One region of the Paenibacillus donghaensis genome, then DNA from elsewhere that is predicted to be linked to it. Evidence: predicted binding sites of a transcription regulator. Region 1 holds the regulator's gene; each other region holds the start of a gene.
What was found. Region 1 encodes Rex, which represses fermentation and respiration genes when NADH is low (regulators of the CRP and FNR family bind a similar motif). Its sites were predicted from a motif close to TTGTGAAATATTTCACAA; they were not measured.
Positions count from the first base shown of each region.

Region 1 (3,162 bases):
CTGGAAGCGAACGGAAACTACCGCAGCAAATCCTTGCAGATGTACGCTGTGCCTGTAGACGTCAGCTCCCAGCTGAAGGAGCTGTTCTTCGATAAGAAGAAGAGCATCGTGCTGACTTCTGCCACCTTGTCGGTGGACAAATCGTTCCAGTTCATGATCGATAATCTGGGTCTGAACGAGACGGCAGAGGAAGGACGCCTGAAGACCGTGCTGCTGCCTTCGCCGTTTAAGTACCGCGAGCAGGCCTTGCTGGTTATTCCGCGTGACTTCCCAAGCGTCAAGGGCAGCGTGGGAGACGCGCGCTTCGTGAATACCCTGGTACAGTCGCTGGCTGAAGCGGCAGAAGCTACCAGAGGGCGGATGATGGTCTTGTTCACCTCCTACCGGATGCTGCGTCAGGTGTATGATCCGCTGAAGGAGGCGCTGGCCTCCAAGGAGATCAGTGTACTGGGGCAAGGCGTGGAGGGTGGCAGCCGCAGCAAGCTGATCCGCCGTTTCCAGGACAGCTCGGCTTCGGTGCTGCTGGGCACCAGCAGCTTCTGGGAAGGCGTGGATATTCCCGGAGAGGCGCTGACTTGTCTGGCCATCGTAAGGTTGCCCTTCCAGCCGCCCAATCATCCGCTTGCTGAAGCCAAAGCGGAGCTGCTGCAGGCCCAGAAGAAGAACCCGTTTATGAAGCTGTCCGTTCCCCAGGCGGTTATCCGCTTCAAGCAGGGTTTCGGCAGACTTGTGCGGACCGCACAGGACCGCGGCATTGTCATTGTTTATGATACGAGAGTCATTGAGTCCTATTATGGCAAGTATTTCTTATATTCACTGCCCGGCCCGAAGATGGAGCATATGCGGACAGATCAGATGGTTCCCCGCATCGCCGAGTGGCTGGAGGAAGGCGGCGTCAGCTGACGCCGCACTACTCCTAACGTTTAACTGTTGTACCCAATATAATTTAGGAGGAGAACACATGAAATCGGATAAAATATCAGAGGCGGTGGTCCGCAGACTGCCTGTATACTTGCGTTTCCTGAACGATCTCCTGAAACGCGAGATCGCTACCGTTTCGTCCCAGGAGCTGGGACAGAAGCTGGATCTCAACCCGGCCCAGATCCGCAAGGATCTGGCTTATTTTGGCGATTTTGGCCGCAAAGGCATTGGCTATGATGTCTCTTACCTGATTGAGAAGATCCGTCATATCCTCAAGCTGGACCAGCAGATCAATGTGGCGCTGGTGGGGGCCGGTAATCTGGGCCACGCCTTGTCCAACTACAATGCATATTTGAAGGATACCATGAAGATTACGGCGGTGTTCGATTCCTATACGCCCAAGATCGGGCAGAACATCAACTCCCTGACCGTGCAGCCGATGGAAGAGCTGGATAGTACCATCCGCGCCCAGGGTATCCGCATCGGAATTATTACAGTACCGGATACGGAAGCACAGAATGTGGCGGATATCCTGGTCGGAGCCGGAATTGAAGCGATTCTTAACTTCGCTCCGGTAATCCTCAGAACCCCGGCCAACGTGCGGATTCATGCCGCGGATTTCACAACGGACCTGCAGAGTCTGGCTTATTATCTGCATGACGGAAAGGAAGATGCGGAAGAGGTGCCGGTCAATGAGCAGCAATAGGACGCTCATCCGAAACGGACGATTTCTGATTCCGGGAGCGGAGAAACCGGTTCTGCAAGGATATATGAGTATAGAAGACGGCACCATCACTTACATAGGTACAGATGAGCCTTGGTCTGAAGCCGGAGCCGGTACAACAACTATTGTGGATGGCAGCCGGCTGTTGTTTCTGCCAGGCCTGGTCAATACGCATGGTCATGCGGCGATGTCGCTGCTGCGCGGATATGGCGACGATCTTGCCCTGCAGGTATGGCTGAGGGACAAAATGTGGCCGATGGAAGCAAAATTTACTGCCGAGGATATATACTGGGGCACTTCTCTGTCCGTTCTGGAGATGCTCAAAGGCGGGACTACAACCTTCCTTGATATGTATATCCATATGGACCGCGTAGCTGAAGTGGCGGAGCTGTCGGGTATCCGCGCGGTTCTGACGCGTGGTGTCCTGGGCCATTGCCCTCCGCAAGAGCAGAGCAGCAAGCTGGCTGGAGCGGTGCAGTTTGCCCGTGACTGGAACGGTGCGGCGGGCGGACGGATTACGACGATGCTCTCTCCGCATGCGCCGTATACCTGTCCGCCGGATTATATCATGAAGTTTGTGCAGGCGGCGCATGATTATGATCTGCCGATGCATACGCATATGTCGGAGACGAAACGTGAGGTCGAGCAGAATGTCGCGGAATACGGTCTGCGTCCTGTGCAGCATCTGGAGAAGCTGGGCCTCTTCACCCGCCCTTCACTAGTGGCGCACGGCGTTCATCTGAATGACGAGGAGATCGCCATTCTGGCCCGCCATGAAGTCGGCGTGTCCCATAATCCTGGCAGCAACCTGAAGCTGGCGAGCGGAATCGCCCGGGTGGTCGACCTGCAGCAGGCAGGCGTCAAGGTGTCGTTGGGCACAGACAGTGCGGCAAGCAACAACAACCTCGATCTGTTCGAGGAGATGCGCCTGGCGGCGCTGCTTCATAAAGGCATCAGCGGCGATCCGACGGCGGTTCCGGCCCCGGAGGCGCTGCGTATGGCGACGGAATATGGTGCAGCCTCTTTGTTCCTGAAGGATGTGGGCCGGCTTGCGGTGGGAATGAAGGCCGACTTCATTGCGCTGGATATCGATCAGCCGCATCTGCTGCCTCACAGTGACCTGCTCTCGCATGCAGTGTACTCCGCGAGTGCCAGGGACGTGGAGCATGTCTGGGTGGACGGCAAGCAGGTCGTGAAGCATGGCGCCTGCCTGACATTAGATGAGGAAGCCATCCGCCGCAAGGCACAGGAGACCTTCGAGAGTCTGCTGAAACGATAACTAAGAGGCCGTATAAGGCTGTAAGAAAGGGAGCTGTACCTTGAAGAAAAGGAGAAAATGGATCCTGCTGGGATCGGTACTGATTGTGCTCCTGGTAGTGGGATTAATCCAGTTCTATGCCTATATCATGAAATCTCAATGGGGCGAGCAGCAAATTGCCGAGGATATTGCCCGAACCCAGGCCGGACTAACCGAAATATCCAAAGCGCAGAAATCCGTCTGGGGTGAAGAAGCAATC
Region 1 is NZ_CP021780.1:4,320,620-4,323,781, reverse strand. Features, by position in the region: gene dinG (ATP-dependent DNA helicase DinG) at 1-903, shown strand, start outside; gene B9T62_RS19885 (redox-sensing transcriptional repressor Rex) at 962-1,627, shown strand; gene B9T62_RS19880 (amidohydrolase) at 1,614-2,924, shown strand; gene B9T62_RS19875 (cell wall elongation regulator TseB-like domain-containing protein) at 2,965-3,162, shown strand, end outside.

Region 2 (3,162 bases), 2.2 Mb from region 1:
ATCGCTGGCACTGGTCTTACGGAGGATGCAGCCAAGGCTGAAGGGATGGATGTGGAATCCGTTATGATTCAGGATAACTACCGTCCGGAGTTTATGCCAACCTTTGAACAGGTTCAGCTTAAGGTGGTTTATGACCGTGCTACCCGCCGCGTGCTGGGTGCGCAGATTATGTCCAAGATGGATCTGACGCAATCGGTCAATACGGTTTCGGTCTGCATCCAGAATAAAATGACGGTCGACCAACTGGCCTTCATCGACTTCTTCTTCCAGCCGCATTACAACAAGCCATGGAACTTCCTGAATACAGCCGGACTTGCCGCACTGCCGAAGACAATAGAGCGCAAAGTGCCTGTAACAGTATAATCCAACACGCAAGCAGTCAAGCCCCAAGCCGGAGCCATCTTTGATGGACTCCCGGGTTGGTGTTCAAGGCAAATATTAGAGTAACCCCAATAAAACAGCGACAGCCATGGACGAGAAAGTAAAGTCCTGGACTGCCGCTGTTTTATTTCGAAATATAAGAATTTATAGGTTTCACGCCATCAATTATCCTTCTATTTCTCGCTGAAACGTCGTCGTCCTTTTAAAAGGACGACGACGTTTCCACTTGTTTCCCGTAAAAATGAACGATTATATGCCAGTATTAGTCTTATAGATGAGAACAGCAAAAAGGGGGTGCAGCAGCATGACTGACCGTGAAATATTCGAACGCTATAAAGAACAAGTATATTATTTTTGTTACTATTTGATGAAAAATCAGGCGGATGCAGAGGATACTTGCCAAGAGGTATTTGTCAAAGTTATCTTGGCTGATCGATCAAAAGTAAGGAACCTGAAATCGTGGATTCTGCGAATTGCTTCGAATGAGTGTAACAGTGTTCTTAAAAGGCGTAAAGCAGGACTGATGAAAGAAGTAAGCAATTATTTACTATCCAGGGCTCAGGATTCCAATCCTGTAGAAGAACGTTTAAATCGGCGGGAAACTAAAAAAGAACTGCAAGGATTATACAGTAAGCTCCCCGACAAAATCAGAATGGTAGTGGTCCTTCGTTTTATAAACGATTTGACTGTACCCGAGATCTCAAAAGTGATGAACATACCCGAAGGAACTGCAAACTTTAGATCAGCTGGTGGTTACTCCTTTGGATATCCAAATTCTAATAGACGAACAAGATTCGCTTAAAAAAGGAATTGTCCATTATAATACTGCACAGTTGGTTATAGGTGATCAAACAATCACTGGGGGTTGGAATTTGAAAGGAGATCCCGAAAGTTATCAGCATTTATTTCAATTTGAATCTCCGGAGTGGTATAAGAACTGAACCCTGAAATCTATAAATACAGCGATCCCAGCCGGAATGAAGAAGTTAAACTCTAATACATGAAGGTAGTCTTTAATCTTTTGACCCGCCCCTTTTAGTCAGTCCTAAGGGCGGGTTTTTTTCGAGTAGAATCATTGTAGGTATCCTGCCCGATTAGCTTAATGCCGGGATATCAGTAAATTTGACATGTCAGTGAAAACTTTCACTTAGGTTTTATGAGAGTGATATTTATCACGTAAATGTGCTATTTGACGCGCTACAATGGCATAAAGGAACAAATTTGAAGTAAATAGATGAAGGGGATAGGAACCATGGCTTATAACAAACCGCAACAGATTGCCGAAGTGACGGTGGAGAATGGGATTAAGAAGGCCCATAATCCGCTCAGCGCCGTACTGATTCTGGGCTTTCTGGGAGGAGCATTTATCGCGCTCGGATTTCTGCTGGATATCCGTGTTATTGCCGGAGCACCTGCAGAATGGGGGTCTATCTCCAACTTTATCGGGGCAGCCTTATTCCCGGTAGGTCTGATTCTGGTGCTGCTGGCCGGAGGCGAATTGCTGACAGGCAATATGATGGCGGTGCCGCTTGCTTTTATCGCGAAGAAGATTACATTTCTGGAGGTTATCAAGAATCTAGTGCTGATCACAATCAGCAATCTGGCAGGGGCTTTATTCGTAGCTTATTTCTTCGGGCATGTTGTGGGCCTGACCGCAGAGGGTGTATATCTGGAGAAGCTGGTCGACATGGCGGGGCACAAGATTGAAGCGGATTTCCTTCAGTCCTTTGTATCGGGTATCGGCTGTAACTGGCTGGTCGCGCTGGCTGTATGGCTGTCATACGGGGCAGATAACTTCAGCGGCAAAATTCTCGGTATCTGGTTTCCAACCATGGCTTTCGTAGCCATCGGCTTTCAGCACGTTGTAGCCAACATGTTCCTGATTCCGGCAGCAATTTTTGAGGGATATTTCACTTGGGGGCAATATTTCGAAAACTTCGTTCCGGTCTGGCTGGGCAATCTGACAGGCGGAGCCATATTCGTAGCCGCGGCTTATTGGGTAGCCTATCTGCGGAATGCTCCGGCTGCGATTCAATCGGTTGATACTATAAGCAACCAAGGTGTGAAGAAACACGCGTAAACGGTCATAGAGCAGCACCCTGCGACTCCAAGTTGTACCGATGGAGATACAGCAGGGTGCTGTTTTCTTCTTGAAATATAAGAAAGTATAAGTTTCACCTGATGCTTTATCCTTTTATTTCTCGCAGAAACGGACACCGCCTCTTGCAGAGGACGGCGAGGCCGTTTCTACTTGAAATATAAGAAAGTATAAGTTTCACCTGATGCTTTATCCTTCTATTTCTCGCAGAAACGGACACCGTCTCTTACAGAGGACGGTGAAGCCGTTTCTACTTGAAATATAAGAAAGTATGAGTTTCACCTGATGCTTTATCCTTCTATTTCTCGCAGAAACGGATGCCGCCTCTTGCAGAGGACGGCGAAGCCGTTTCTACTTGTTGAGTATTTATTTTATGATTTTTGGTTGACGCGCGAGATAGCGTCCTCCCGACTTAAAGGCAGTAAAAGTAACAAGTTGCACAAAGGTTTGCGCGAGTGGAGCAGCGGTGAGCTGAGCTGCGAATAGAGGCAATTCTGTACCTTAGTTTTGCGAAATCCACTCGTTATATGGAATTAGAGGCATTATTACTGCTTAGGACCCCGTAGGATAGGAGTATCAAAGACTAAGCGTCTGATTGCCACATCAGTCCAATCCACCGAATTAGTTGCGAATCTGCATCTAATTAGCCGTTTTTTTCCGTTTTAGAGCAAATAAGTGCGAAA
Region 2 is NZ_CP021780.1:6,545,438-6,548,599, reverse strand. Features, by position in the region: gene B9T62_RS29665 (FAD-dependent oxidoreductase) at 1-363, shown strand, start outside; gene B9T62_RS29660 (RNA polymerase sigma factor) at 686-1,183, shown strand; gene B9T62_RS29650 (formate/nitrite transporter family protein) at 1,634-2,461, shown strand.
Region 2: the regulator Rex is predicted to act here: its motif matches at 1,513-1,530, upstream of B9T62_RS29650 (formate/nitrite transporter family protein).

Region 3 (3,162 bases), 2.9 Mb from region 1:
GCAACAGAGTCAATCCCAATCCATAGCCATCTTCCATCATGATATTGGGAGGCACTCTCATATACATGTTTAAAAAACTCCCCAAATTCATGTATTCTTTCTTCGTAGGCCTGAATCTCCTTTTTGCCCAACACAAGCAGAACGGTGAAACGGTCCTGCTCAGGAAACATACTGAATAAGGTCTTGCCGCTTTTGCGGTACCTGAGATTCCAACCATAATTTTTTCCGCCAAAAATCAACTCGGATACGTGATCATAGTTTTGTTCAGCGAAACGGGTCAACTGCAGCCAGGCTTCTGTCGCTTGAGGACCTAGATAGGAGTAGATAAGTTCAAACGAAGGGACAGTTTCTTTATCACATAATCTTGGGTTGTTCATTGGGCCATCCTCCTTGATCATATAGATATCTTAACTGGAATTCGCTTACTAGTATTAGTATAAATATAACGTCTTAACCTGAATAAGGTTATGAAATTTCCCACTATATCTACGTGTAACTATTATGATATATTTATTATTGGAATTTGAATGGTCGGCAGATCTGAAAAAGGAGTATTACATGACAACATTTGTCTACAAGCAAATTATCGATGACCTCAAAATGAAAATTTTTGCAGGACAGTATGCCGACATGAGATTGCCGGATGAGCGGAGTCTCAGTGAACTCTACCAGGTTAGCCGCAGCTCCATTAAACGTGCGCTGACCAAAATGGAACACTCCGGAATTATTTTTAAGAAACGTGGTTCGGGGACCTTTATCAACCCGCTATACATAAGAAATGAATCAATCTTTAACTACGAGGGTTCCAATCTGGGTGTAACCGACAATTTCCAAATGCATGGCAAGAAGCCGAAGATCAAAGTGCTGGATTTCGAGGTCATTAAGCCGACGGAGGAGCTGCAGCGGGATTTGTTCCTGGAGCCGCATGATTTCGTGTACAAAATTGTACGCTTGCGCTTGTTCGATGAGGAGCCTTTTATGATTGAGACCGGCTATATCCCGATCAAAATTGTTCAGGATCTAAATCAGACGATTATCGAGGGGTCGATTTTTCACTATTTGGAGGAATCGCGTAATTTGGCGGTCACCAAATCGTTTTTATCCATTTTTGCAGAGCCTTCGGAAGCTAAGGATCAAGACCTGCTGCATCTGAAAGAAAACGAACCGGTGGGCATCATGGAAGGGATCTTCTTCCTGGATAATGGCACGCCCTTTGAGTTCTCGCATATGCGGTTCCATTATAAATATTTGAAATTTAATACGTTTGTATCGGTTCAATAATCTAAAGACTGGGGAGTGTTCCCGGTCTTTTTTTGTTTGCTCTTTACTGTGAAACATTTTACATATTTATAAATATAAACATTTTTTAGTTAGTAATTTTCTCCAATTTTCATACTATGTTCAAAATTTCACAATATTGGACCGTATCAATTGTCAAAAAGGTTGAATTAAATTTCTGCAGAGGTATGATGAACTTGCAGAACTAATTGCCTTGTCAGAAAACATAGAAATTATCTAGGGAGTGGATGGAATGGGATTATCAGTTATCGAAACGAACTACTCATCTAAGACGTATTTAGCGAAACTTGACGCCTATTGGCGTGCAACCAATTACATATCTGTAGGCCAGCTGTATCTGAAGGACAATCCGTTGTTACGTGAATCCCTGAAGGAATCCGATGTAAAAGTGAAACCGATCGGACACTGGGGCACGATCCCCGGCCAGAACTTCATTTATGCCCACCTCAACCGTGTTATTAACAAATATGATCTGAACATGTTCTACGTTGAGGGTCCAGGTCATGGCGGCCAGGTTATGGTGTCCAATTCGTATTTGGATGGAAGCTACAGCGAAATTTACCCGCATATCACACAGGATACCCCGGGTCTGAAGAAATTGTTCAAGCAATTCTCATTCCCAGGTGGCGTTGCTTCCCATGCGGCTCCCGAAACTCCGGGATCAATTCATGAGGGCGGCGAATTAGGCTACTCCCTGTCTCATGGCGTAGGTGCGATTCTCGATTATCCGGACTTGATCTCGGCGGTTGTTGTCGGAGATGGAGAGGCAGAAACCGGACCTTTGGCTGCTTCGTGGTTCTCCAACCGGTTCATCAACCCGATCACAGATGGTGCGGTTCTGCCGATCCTGCATTTGAATGGCTTCAAGATCAGCAACCCAACGATTCTATCCCGTCAGACTAAAGAGGAGATTACCGCTTACTTCACAGGTATGGGCTGGGAGCCTCATTTCGTGGAAGGTGAAGATCCAGAGCATATGCATCCGGAAATGGCGAAGGTGCTGGATACGATTGTTGAAAAAATTGCAGCCATTCAGAAAAATGCGCGTGAGAACAAGGATACTACCCGTCCGTTATGGCCGATGCTAGTATTCCGTTCCCCTAAAGGCTGGACTGGTCCGAAGGAATGGGATCATGTGCCGAATGAGAATTCATTCCGTGCCCATCAGGTGCCGATTCCGGTTGATCAAAATAATATGAAACACGCCCCTGCATTGCTGGAATGGATGAACAGCTACAAGCCTGAAGAATTATTCGACGACAACGGCACGCTGAAAGCTGAGATAGCCGAAATTCTGCCTACTGGCGATAAACGGATGGCGATGAATCCTGTTACCAATGCCGGCAAGCTCATTAAAGAACTTAATCTGCCGGATTTCCGCAGCTATGCACTTGATAACTCCGTACCTGGTACAGTTGTAGCGCAGGATATGGCGGTGCTCGGTAAATATATGAAAGAGGTTATTCTTCTTAATGAAGAGAACAAGAATTTCCGGATTTTTGGCCCGGATGAGACGATGTCCAACCGCTTGGGTCCAGTCTTTGAAGTGACCAAACGTCAATGGCTTGATCGAATTATCGAACCTAACGATGAATTCATGGCATCCTATGGCCGGGTCATTGATTCGCAATTGTCAGAGCATCAGGCGGAAGGGTTGCTGGAAGGTTATGTGTTGACGGGACGTCATGGTTTTTTTGCAAGCTATGAAGCTTTCCTGCGTGTCGTGGACTCGATGATTACTCAGCACTTCAAATGGCTGCGCAAAGCTACTGATCAAACCTGGCGTGCAGACATTCCATCCTTGAATGTTGTAGCCACTTCAACAGTGTTCCAGCAAGACCATAATGGTTACACACATCAGGA
Region 3 is NZ_CP021780.1:7,268,367-7,271,528, forward strand. Features, by position in the region: gene B9T62_RS33030 (DUF3788 domain-containing protein) at 1-377, opposite strand, end outside; gene B9T62_RS33035 (GntR family transcriptional regulator) at 559-1,281, shown strand; gene B9T62_RS33040 (phosphoketolase family protein) at 1,532-3,162, shown strand, end outside.
Region 3: the regulator Rex is predicted to act here: its motif matches at 1,328-1,345, upstream of B9T62_RS33040 (phosphoketolase family protein).

Region 4 (3,162 bases), 2.7 Mb from region 1:
ATGTTATGGATATCGCCGATGAGCTGTCTGCCAAAGGCAAAATCGCCCGTTCTTATCTGGGTGTATATTCGATAGATCTTAACAACCCGTATGTGCCGCTTGCAGAGGATCAGCGCAAGGAGCTGAATCTGCCAACCAGCGTAACAGACGGCGTAGTGGTACTGGATGCCGTGGGTCCGGGCAAGGAAGCCGGCCTGCAGCTTAATGATGTGATTACCAAGTTTGACAATCAGCCAATACATTCTACACTGCAGCTGCGCAAATATTTATACGACAAAACGAAGATTGGCGACGAGCTGAAGATCACATTTTACCGCAACGGAGAAGTCAAGCAGGTTACCGTAAAACTTCTTGAGAAACCCGAGGAATAAATGCTGTAAAGGCCGCATATACTAGTACAGCAGTCACGGAGAAGGAGGCTGATAACCCTTACATTGGGAAGTCAGCCTTTTCAGGGGAAATAAGGTTAAATTCGGATAAGCAAGCTTGCCTTTGTTATAAAGGTGTGGTAATATGAAAACATTCATACAATTGATACCTAATTCTGACATTGAAAAGGGCTGTCGATTCAGAAATACAACCTTTCTCAATGTGTGAATTTTTTCTTTGTTTGAAGATAAAAAGAACATATTAATTTAAATTTGTGGAGGTAACACACATGCAAACAGGTACAGTTAAATGGTTCAACGCAGAAAAAGGATTCGGTTTCATCGAAGTTGAAGGCGGAAGCGACGTATTCGTTCACTTCAGCGCAATCACTGGCGACGGCTTCAAAACTTTGGACGAAGGCCAACGCGTTGAATTCAACGTTGTTCAAGGCAACCGCGGACCACAAGCCGAAAACGTTGTAAAACTGTAATAATAGAAGATACCGTCCCTGCTTTTTTAAGTCGGGACGGTCTTTTTTTATAATATCAAATAGATGAACATCTTGGATTAACTTCCTGATATTTCAAGAAAAGAAAGACGAATTACGACTGGATTCGACGTTTACCTTTGGAACATAAAGGAAGGAGGAACGGCAATGAACTACCGGAAGAAACCTTTGGAGGAAATACCGGAAGAAAATACTGCAATCTGGGCTTGTACCAATGAGGGTTGTAATGGATGGATGAGGGATAATTTCGCATTTGAACATGCGCCTTCTTGTCGTCTCTGTCACTCTCCTATGGAACGTAGCATGAAGATGCTTCCGCTGTTGCTCAATTCTAATGGCGACCTCAAATCGTTGAAGAAGGGTATCTCGATTACCTGATGATAAGACCTTAACGCATAAAGCTTGCTATAGCATCAAGAACCAATCCAAGACGGGAAAACCGTCTTATTTTTTTTGCATTCTAACGCTATATTGTGATATTTGTCACAAATTTATTGTTTTTAAGCCCTGAAAGCCCTGTTTGTTGTGACATATATCACACTTACTCCCTCGAATTTTTGACAGAATAGATCTATTGAATTGAGGGAACAGGAAGGGGAGAAATATGGATACAGTCATGCTGTCACGGTTTCAATTCGCATCGACGACGATTTTTCACTATTTCTTTGTGCCGGTATCCATTGGACTAGCGCTCCTGATTGCGATTATGGAGACCATGTACGTTAGAAAAGGCAATGAGGAATACAAAAAAATGGCGCAATTCTGGGGGAAGCTGTTTCTCATCAATTTTGCAGTCGGTGTAGTAACAGGGATTCTGCAGGAATTCCAGTTCGGGATGAACTGGTCGGACTATTCGCGTTTCGTAGGAGATGTGTTCGGGGCTCCGCTGGCAATAGAAGCGCTGCTGGCTTTTTTTCTGGAGTCTACCTTTATCGGGCTGTGGATCTTCGGTTGGGATAAGGTGTCCAAAAGAGTCCATCTGCTCTCGATCTGGCTGGTAGCCTTCGGCACGATGCTGTCGGCCTTCTGGATTCTGGTGGCGAACTCCTTCATGCAGCACCCGGTTGGCTTCGCGGTTAATAATGGGCGGGCGGAGATGAATGATTTCTTCGCGCTCATTACGAACGGCCAGCTGCTGGTCGAGTTCCCGCATACGGTGCTGGCGGCTTATGCCACAGGCGCATTCCTGGTGACGGGGATCAGCGCGTATAAGCTGCTGAAGAAGCAGGAGGTTTCTTTTTTCAAAAAATCGTTCGAGATTGCAGCTATTGTAGGGATTATCTCTTCTATTGGTGTGGCAGTAGCCGGACATGCCCAGGCACAATACCTGGTTGGGACCCAGCCGATGAAGATGGCAGCCACTGAAGCACTATGGGGCAAAAGTGGTGATCCGGCTCCTTGGACCGTATGGGCTAATATAGATCCGGTCAACAAAGTAAACACTAACGAATTCCAAATTCCCTATATGCTGAGCTTCCTGTCGTACAGCAAGTTCTCCGGTGAAGTTAAAGGGATGAATCAGCTGCAGGCAGAATATGAACAGCAATATGGACCGGGAGATTATATCCCGCCCGTGCGCACGACGTTCTGGAGCTTCCGGATTATGGTGCTGGCTGGTACATTGATGATTGTGCTTGGCTTGTATGCGATGTATCTGATGTGGCGCAAAAAGATGGACCGTCCGAATACCTGGTTCATGCGCTTTATGCTGTGGGGGCTGCTGCTTCCACCGATTGCTAATACCGCAGGCTGGATTATGACTGAAATTGGCCGTCAGCCTTGGACGGTATTCGGACTGATGCAGACAAAAGACAGCGTATCGCCTAATATTACAAGCGGTCAGGTGCTATTCTCGGTGATATCATTTACAACGATTTATGCGATTCTGGGTGCCGTATTGGTTGGCTTGTTCATTAAGGTAATCAAACAAGGTCCGTACAACATGGATCAAGATCACGGTCAGCCACATGATCCGTATAACAAGGGGGTCGGGCCACATGTCTCTTAATGAATTATGGTTCCTGCTGATTGCGGTGCTGTTTGTGGGCTTCTTTTTCCTGGAGGGCTTCGACTTCGGGGTAGGGATGCAGACACAGCTGCTGGCCAAAAACGACAGTGAAAAGCGGGTGCTGATCAACTCGATCGGCCCGTTCTGGGATGCTAATGAGGTCTGGCTGATTACAGCGGCGGGTGCGATGTTCGCAGCGTTCCCCGAGTGGTACGCGACGCTGTTCAGCGGATTCTACATTCCGTTTGTGTTCGCACTGCTGGCGCTGATTGCGCGC
Region 4 is NZ_CP021780.1:7,017,009-7,020,170, reverse strand. Features, by position in the region: gene B9T62_RS31805 (S1C family serine protease) at 1-371, shown strand, start outside; gene B9T62_RS31800 (cold-shock protein) at 659-859, shown strand; gene B9T62_RS31795 (cold-shock protein) at 1,025-1,255, shown strand; gene B9T62_RS31790 (cytochrome ubiquinol oxidase subunit I) at 1,482-2,885, shown strand; gene cydB (cytochrome d ubiquinol oxidase subunit II) at 2,875-3,162, shown strand, end outside.
Region 4: the regulator Rex is predicted to act here: its motif matches at 1,349-1,366, upstream of B9T62_RS31790 (cytochrome ubiquinol oxidase subunit I).